Regions from separate parts of the Acinetobacter sp. NBRC 100985 genome, predicted to be linked through region 1. Evidence: riboswitches for the same ligand, from Rfam matches in the RefSeq annotation. Region 1 holds a riboswitch; the other holds the start of a gene.

Region 1 (4,468 bases):
GGTTTGCGGTGATCACAATTGTGGCTAATGTTTGCGGTTGTTCAGAAGGTGTAGCTTCAGCAAAAATGATTGAACTATAGCTCGCAGAAAGGCAAGCAGCGGTTAATACTGACAAACGGAATTGAGTAGTCATGTTGAACTCTATAAAAGCAATAAACAGGGCTGTACCACAGTGGTTTACTGGGCACGATGTAAAAATGCGGTTTATAAAGTGAGTGGTGGGGCTTGTTTTAAGGGAAGTGTGTAGAAGATACGGGGTATATGTAAATCTTCGGTCCATGTATAGCAAAGGCAGCGTACACGGCTAAACCACGCCAAAAGAAAGATAAGTACAAAAGCAAGTAATGGTATGATCACAGCAGCATCTAAACCATGAGAACATAAAGGACAATGTTTCATGATTTGACTTGCAAGCGCAAAAACAGCCTGTGCATGTTCACTAAGATGTGAATGCTCAGCATGCTGCATATGCTGTTCGTGTTGCATATGATGCATCGTGTGATGATGAATTGAATGTGTTTCTGAAGCCATCAAGCTATTTTGTATATCTGTGACTTGGCAATGGCTTGGCATTGCATAGAGCGCAGGTACGACACCTATATGCACCATTGTGGGCAAGAAGATATGCCAGAGTAAACAAAGCAAAGTTACCGTGCCTAGGGAGGCACGCCACTTTAGCAAGTGTTGACGGAAACTGGATTGCATATCAGCAAAGCGTCGTAGTAGAAATGTGGCAGCAGTATAATTAAAAAAATATTACAGTTCAAAATGTATTGGATACATTTACAACAGAATTTATAGTGAATAAGAGACTTATCTCTTAATTATTCATGTAAATATATAAGGCTTTATTCGCTTGAATCTAAAATTGCAAATACGTTGAGATGCGACTAAGATAAATACGTTGAAATAAGGAAATGGCATTCTTCCTTGCAAAAACCGCCTCGTCATTAAAATGAATAGAGGCTAATGATGCCTACGTTACCCTAAATTTATAAAGAATAAATAGGGTGCGTAGGACTACGCATTCTATTTATTGGAGATGCGTATGAAAGGTTATTTACTCAAGTTCTATATTGAAGAAAATGAAAATTACAAAGGAAAACTTCTGTATGAGTGGCTGCTGACCGAAGCTCAATCTATAGGTTTAAAAGGTGCAACTGTAAGTCATGGTGTTGAGAGTTTTGATCGACATGGAAAACTCCACGCCGCACATTTTTTTGAACTTGCTGATCGTCCGATTCAAATTGAGTTTGTGGTGAATATTGAGCAAGAACAATCGTTTCTTTCGACTATCTCTCAAGAAAACATTTCAATTTTTTATACCAAAACCCCAATTGAATTTGGTTATGTTGGACATAAGGAGAATAATAATGTCTAAGGTTATTTCAGGTCTGAATATTCCAGATGATTTTTACAGCTTAATTGAGATTCCAGAAAATCATGCACCTGTAAAATATGAAATGAATAAAGAATATGATGCTTTATTTGTTGATCGTTTTCTGAGTACTGCAATGTCTTATCCTACTAACTATGGATATATACCTGAAACTTTGAGTGAAGATGGCGATCCTTTAGATGTTCTCGTACTTGCACCTTATCCTGTTGTTGCTGGCTCTGTGATTCGTAGTCGCCCTGTGGGTGTGATGTATATGGAGGATGAGCATGGAATGGATGCTAAAATTATCTCGGTTCCTCATGTCAAAACATCTCCCTTATATGAGTCTATAAAGGATATAGATGATATTCATCCTCTTATTTTAGATCGGATTAAACATTTTTTTGAACACTATAAAGACTTGGAAGAGGGTAAATGGGTCAAATTTATAGCTTGGGAGAATGTGCAAAAAGCGAGAGAAGAAATTATAAAATCTGTGCAAGCTTATCCAACACATAAATAATAGATAAAAGAAAAAGCCCATATTACATGGGCTTTTTCTTGTGAATGTAGCTTAACGTGTTGGTAGTACGTCTTTTAATGCTTCATGCATTTCGAGTAATGCTTTTTCTGTCGTATCCCAATCAATACAGCCATCAGTTACTGACTTACCGTATTCTAGATCACATAGGTTTTCAGGAATATCCTGACGACCACCTTTAAGGTGACTCTCAACCATGATCCCAACGATTGATTTGTTACCATCAAGAATTTGTTCAGTGATGTTTTTCAAAACTAAAGGTTGTAAGTACGGATCTTTGTTTGAGTTGGCATGGCTAGTATCAATCATGATCTTGTTGCTAACTTTAGCTTTTGCCAAAGCTGCTTCAGCATCGGCAACAGAAGTTGCATCATAGTTTGGCTTACCATTACCACCACGTAATACGACGTGAGCGTAAGGGTTGCCTTTAGTATTAATAATTGCAACTTGACCATTTTCATTTAGACCCAAGAAGCTATGGCCATGTTTAACAGATTGCATTGCATTGGTTGCAACTGTTAAGCCACCATCTGTACCATTTTTGAAACCAACAGGAGATGATAGGCCTGACGACATTTCACGGTGAGTTTGGCTTTCTGTAGTACGCGCACCAATCGCAGACCATGAAATCAAGTCTTGATAGTATTGTGGTGAGTTTGGATCAAGTGCTTCAGTTGCACATGGCAAACCTTTTTCATTTAAATCAATCAATAATCCACGACCGATATGTAAGCCTTTTTCAATATTGAAAGAGTCATTCATGTCAGGGTCATTGATTAAACCTTTCCAACCAACGGTGGTACGTGGTTTCTCAAAATAAACACGCATTACAAGATAAAGCGTATCTTTAACTTTTTCGCTTAACTCTTTCAAACGATCAGCATATTCATGCGCAGCTTTAGGATCATGGATTGAACAAGGGCCAATCACGACAAAAAGACGCTTGTCATTGCCGTCTAAAATATTACGTACAGTTGCACGTCCTTGTAATACAGTTTGAGAAGCAGCTTCAGATAAAGGAAGATCAGCTTTCAATTCCGCTGGAGTAATCAAAGTCTGAATGCTTTTAATATTAACGTCGTCGATATCTGGCTGAGAAACTGGATTTGACTGTAGAGTATTCATTGCTGTCACAAATTTAATCTAAAAGAAGAGGTTATTTTGTCTACGAATATAGCACGAAATGTCGACTGATTAACTAGCGAATCGCATAATTTGTGCAGAAACAATCGACATTTATTGGCTTAAACCGTTGTTGTTGAATAGCTTGTTTGTTGAATTACAACAGCCTGATGAGTTTCAACTGGCTTTGGTTTTGCTTTAATCGGGTTCACCATAAAGTTAACACCTAAGGCAAATAGGGTAATACCAAGAATCTTGCGGATCAAGCGTTCTGGCATACGAGAACTGATGAGCGTGCCAACGACAATCGCAGGTATGGAACCAACCAGTAGCCACATTAATAATGTAAAGTCGACATTACCAGATGACATATGACTTAAACCAGCAACGGCTGTCAATAAAACCGCATGCACCACATCAGAACCAATGATACGAATCATTGGTAGATTTGGAAACATGATCACCAATGCCATGATACCGAAAGCGCCAGCCCCAACAGACGATAGTGTTACAAAGATGCCGAGCACGATGCCCATGATCAGAATATACAAGCGTTTATGTTGTAACGCATGTTGTTCACTTTCCATATTCGCTTGTTCACGATTACGGAAACGGTCAAAAAACTTTTCAATTTGAGTGCGGAAGACAATTGAAATACCAGTCAAAGTCAACATGAAACCCAAAACTGTAGTTAAGACTGCTTTATAGTGAGTTGATTGACTTAGATAATGTTCAAGTACCCAAGACGTTGCAAATGAAGCTGGGATACTACCTAAAGCTAGCCACAGAACAATTGGCCAAACAATATTGAGCTTTTTTGCATGTACCACCGATCCACAGAATTTAGAGATAGATGCATAAAGTAAATCTGTACCGATAGCGATATGTGGTTCAATCTTAAAAAGGCTAATTAAAATGGGAGTCATTAATGAACCACCGCCAACACCTGTAATACCTACACAGAAGCCAACGAGGACACCAGCCATAATAAATTCAATAGGACCAAACATCGACAATATGCCTAATTATGCAAAAACCAGCATATCTTATGCCTTTTTTAGATAACTCGTTGTGATGAATAGTGATTTACTTATGCAAAAAAAAGCTAAAGAAATTTTAAACACATTAATTCTTCAGTTTCTTCTGCGGTTTTGACATCACCTTATTTATGCGAAGAACCATAAGGAAAGTAACTGGTGTCGCTAGAATCCACCAACTGACAAATCCAATAGAACGGCCATAAGTAAGCGCAAGCAAGCTACCAGCAACTAAGAAACAGATAAATGCACATCCTCTAAACTGCATTTTAAAACGAATCAATCGCTGTTGTTGATTGGGAGATGCTTGACTAATCTGTTTGGCACTACATTTATAAAGCACAAACATACCGAATAAGATAAGTAAAAAGCTGAGTACGATCATGCGCT
Region 2 (4,468 bases), on a different contig from region 1:
TCACTCAATGGGAAAAAATTGATCCGTATTGGGTCAAAAGAATACTCAAGCTTGGTTTTCCAATTGGACTCGCAGTTTTCTTCGAAGTTAGTATTTTCAGTACAGGCGCATTGGTCCTCAGCCCATTAGGCGAAAATGCAATTGCTGCACATCAAATTGCCATTTCCGTGACTTCTCAATTGTTCATGATTCCATTGTCTCTAGCCATTGCACTCACCATTCGTGTGGGAATGTATTATGGTGAAAAAAACTGGCTTGCCATGCGACAAGTACAAAAAGTCGGGCTATTAAGTGCAACATTCTTTGCAGCCTGTACGATGGCATTGATCGCGGTTGCACGCCCATACATCGTGGCAATTTACACAGATGATCTTCAAGTAATTCCTGTTGCTATGTATCTACTTTGGTTTGCGATGGCATATCAGCTCATGGATGCGTGGCAAGTCAGTGCCGCAGGATGCTTACGTGGGATGCAAGATACACAAGCACCAATGTGGATTACGTTGATGGCATATTGGGTAATCGCCTTTCCAATTGGTCTGTATTTAGCACGCTATACCGTTTGGGGTGTCGCAGGTGTTTGGTTAGGATTGATTATTGGTTTAACCATCGCATGTGTATTACTTATTGGGCGATTGTATTTAAACAATAAACGCTTAGCCAACCTCCTTTAGATATTTTTCCTAGTGAAGCTGTAAGTCTCACTACAGCTCTCAAGAGATTTAAAATATCAAGAAGAATAAAAATAAAATGTACTCAACAACCTAAAATCACCTTAGATGCTCAAGCACTCCCCTCTTTTAAAGATAATTTAGGGGAGATTTTTAAATTACATCACTTAACATTTTGTTATAGGCAATTTAAGTTTTGTCGCCTATGATCAAAGTATCAATTTAAAACTGGATCGTATGAGGTCAAGCGAAATGGCGAAGCATGCAAGTTCACCCAGTAAACGTTTTCTAAAACTCGCTGGTATGACCGCAAGTATTGCGACCAAAAGCGTCGCCAACTCCATTCGCAATCTCAATGCAGACGAAGAACAAAAAAATGCAGCACGAAGCCAACTCTTTCAAGATATCGGATTACAAATTGCTGATACCTTAGGTGAAATGAAAGGCGCGGTAATGAAAGTCGGTCAAATCGCCTCACAGTACAAAGATATTTTCCCACCCGAAGTCGCTAAAGCAATTGCCAAACTACAACGCCAAGCACCAGCAATGCCTTTCGCTGCAATTAAACAGCAAGTTGAAAAAGAGCTAGGTAAACCCTTAACTGAAGTATTTAGCTCTTTTGAAGCAGAGCCTTTTGCTGCTGCATCGATTGGACAAGTACATCGTGCAGTGCTACCGAATGGTCAATCAGTTGTGGTCAAAGTGCAATATCCAGGGGTCGACGATGCATGTGAAAGTGATTTAAAACAAGTCCGTCTTGCACTTCGTCTCATGGGTGTTTTAAAAATTGATAAAAAATTACAAGACCAACTTTTTAAAGAAATTCAAGATAGTTTATCTGCTGAACTTAATTATGAAATTGAGGCACAAAACCTCGAAGTCTTTAAAACATTTCATGAAAAACTCGATGACCAAGTCATTATACCGACGGTCTATAAAGAATATTCTTCTCGTCGCGTTCTTACACTCAGCTTAGAACAAGGCGAGTCCATTGAAACTGCAAGCACATGGTCAGTCGAAACACGCAATCAAATTGGTCGACGTTTAATTCGTGCTTTGGGGCAAGAAATGTTTTTCTTAAAACGTTTTCACTGTGACCCCCATCCAGGGAATTTTGCATTCCGAGAAGATGGCAGTATCATCATTTATGACTACGGCAGTGTAAAAACCCTTTCACCTGAAATCATTCAGCATTTTAAAGCATTGGTAAATGCAGCTCGCCAAGAAGATATTAATCAGGTTGAAAATCTACTGGTTGAGCTACATTCAATCGCTGAAAAGCAAAAATTTCCAAGCGAGCTTTATGTCCAGTGGATCGAAATCCTACTGCGTCCATTAAGCACACATTACGATTTTGCTGAAAATTCATCTCATCACGATGGCATGAGACTGGTGAAGAAATCATTAAAATATTGGGATGTCTTTAAACCATCACCTGATACGCTGATGGTGAATCGAACGATTTCAGGACATTACTGGAATCTCATTCATCTGAAGGTGCATGACAATTTGAATGATCTTTTTGAAGAACTGGTACCGAATTATTAAACCCATCCTACTTTTCATCGGCGAATTTCAAAGAAGCTGTATTATTTAAATGTATAAATAATACAGCTTGAAGTTTCATGAATTGACTCCATATATTGTTATGTTATAACATTTCTATATAAATTAGGAGTATTTAAAAATGCGTAAAGATATCCACCCTACATACCAACAAGTTCTATTTCATGACACCAATGCGGATGCTTATTTCTTAATTGGGAGTACGCTTCAAACCAAGCAAACGAAAGAATATCAAGGTAAAGTTTATCCATACGTTACGCTGGATATTTCAAGTGCATCACACCCGTTTTATACAGGTGAGCAACGTCAGGCGAGCAATGAAGGTCGTGTTGCAAGCTTTAATAAACGCTTTGGTCGTTTTAACCGCAAGGGTTAATCTTATTTTAAGTTTCACCCATTAGGCTGTAATTATTCGAAGTCTAAGGCAATCTCCTCCGCTTAGACTTCTTTTTTTATGCCTAAAATTCAAATCTCATTTTCAGATTGTCCAACGAAACCAAACTCAATGGGTGCTTTGACATAAAACAAAGAGATTTCTTTGCTATTCAAATAATCTAACAATTCCTTTGCTTGATCCTCTGTCACAGCAAACTGAACTTGTACTGGACGATCCGCCAGCTCAAAGAAATGTCCAGAATGCAATTGACCATGATGGTCTAAACCTTCGACAGCACTTAACATCGTTGCACCTCGTAGATTCATTTTCTTCGCGACACTAAACAACCACTCATTCATGGACTGTCCCTGATAAGTTCGATTTTGGGCAGTATAAAAAGTAATTAAAAATCCATTCATTTTGACTATTCCCCCAACTAAGCCGCGCTTAACCACTGATGTAAACTCATTCCTAAAATCGTAAATAACAATGAGCCTAAAACATGAATCGCAATTGCGGCACATGCATAACCCAATTTACCACTTTGTAGCAAGGTCACGATCTCAGCTGAAAAGGTTGAAAATGTTGTAAGCGCGCCACAAAAGCCTGTAATCACAAAAAGTTTATAATTGGGACTGAGTGAACTTTGAGAAAAATATGAAATTGCAAATCCAATGATAAAACCACCAACAAAATTTACGGCGACTGTTCCCAATGGAATATTAGGAAAAATTGGATTGAGTTTGAGTCCAATAAACCAGCGCAACCAAGCACCAAACATTGAACCTAATGCAATCGAAATTAAAGGATAATACATGACTCACTCCAAACACTGATTTGGAGATAAATAAACATTCAACATGGGTTTATTTTTCTGAGGACTGATCATCTGCGAACTCCAAATTAAAGAACAGAGCACGCACAAACCTACGCCCCTGTTCAGGGAAACGTAGGCATCATTAGCTCTCATCTAGTAAAAAATGGAGCGGTTTGTGATAGGAGGAATGCCATCTCCTTTGCTCTAAAATAACATAATTTTTAGACAACTCAACACTGTGTATAAACATAAAGTTATCCACAATCTAGTTCGATTTTTCTAAAATCCGTTCACCGAGTACATGAAAATCTAAAGCAGGGACAACAAATGTAAAAGCATCTGTGTCACTTTCCACGCCAAATTTCTTTAATAATGCAGGCGCGTTAAGAGACAAGATTTGAGCAGCTCGTATATCTTCATACTGAACAGGCATCTCAATATCACCCTGCGAAATGCATTCAGGTCGATCAACCCATTCTGCCCAAGCGTGATCTTGATCCACCAAAAATTGTACCGCCTCATCCCATGAATCAAACATCTGTTGCCATGTTGGTGTGAGTGTTTTTTCCTGTGTCATTTTTACATCACTGTTAAATGAATAGTCTGTATCAACAAAAACATCTGTCTGAATACTTTGCTGCTGTGGATTAAACTGATGCTGAAATACAGGCGCATACTGTGCAGGCATCACATCACTGGCTAGTCGTCCACCCATCACATAGAGATACTGATCTAAAAGCACTTGCTCAAAAATCACAGTCTTCGGATAAGTATGATCTAGATAAAATCGCCAATTACTTTGCTGTGGCGACGGCATCCATTGACGTAACCCACCTAAAAAGCGAAAACCGAAATGCTGATGTTGATAGGTTAAAATCGTAAAAATTGTTTTACCTTGCTTCTCCCAAAGTGGTACATCAGAAGGATAATGCTGACGTACCTGCTCCACATCTACCAGCCAAGATAAATAGACAATATCTTTGACCTGACTTTCTAAACGCATAAATGGAATACAACGCATCAACAGTCGGCGCAACT

What was found. A riboswitch is a leader RNA that binds a small molecule or an ion and turns the genes downstream of it on or off. The one in region 1 is predicted to bind fluoride.
Region 2: another riboswitch for fluoride. It lies ahead of crcB (fluoride efflux transporter CrcB); the one in region 1 lies ahead of ACT4_RS14375 (DUF190 domain-containing protein).

What each region holds. Positions count from the first base shown of each region.
Region 1 covers NZ_BAEB01000038.1:139,137-143,604, reverse strand. Annotated here, with positions in the region: gene ACT4_RS14385 (TonB-dependent receptor) at 1-133, opposite strand, end outside; gene ACT4_RS14380 (hypothetical protein) at 205-705, opposite strand; fluoride riboswitch at 905-986, shown strand; gene ACT4_RS14375 (DUF190 domain-containing protein) at 1,049-1,381, shown strand; gene ppa (inorganic diphosphatase) at 1,374-1,901, shown strand; gene ACT4_RS14365 (3-deoxy-7-phosphoheptulonate synthase) at 1,953-3,044, opposite strand; gene ACT4_RS14360 (sulfite exporter TauE/SafE family protein) at 3,164-4,051, opposite strand; gene ACT4_RS14355 (hypothetical protein) at 4,167-4,463, opposite strand; gene ACT4_RS14350 (PepSY domain-containing protein) at 4,460-4,468, opposite strand, start outside.
Region 2 covers NZ_BAEB01000004.1:84,844-89,311, forward strand. Annotated here, with positions in the region: gene ACT4_RS01400 (MATE family efflux transporter) at 1-674, shown strand, start outside; gene ACT4_RS01405 (AarF/ABC1/UbiB kinase family protein) at 924-2,219, shown strand; gene ACT4_RS01410 (type B 50S ribosomal protein L31) at 2,359-2,613, shown strand; gene ACT4_RS01415 (DUF190 domain-containing protein) at 2,703-3,032, opposite strand; gene crcB (fluoride efflux transporter CrcB) at 3,050-3,430, opposite strand; fluoride riboswitch at 3,557-3,637, opposite strand; gene ACT4_RS01425 (DUF2071 domain-containing protein) at 3,696-4,468, opposite strand, start outside.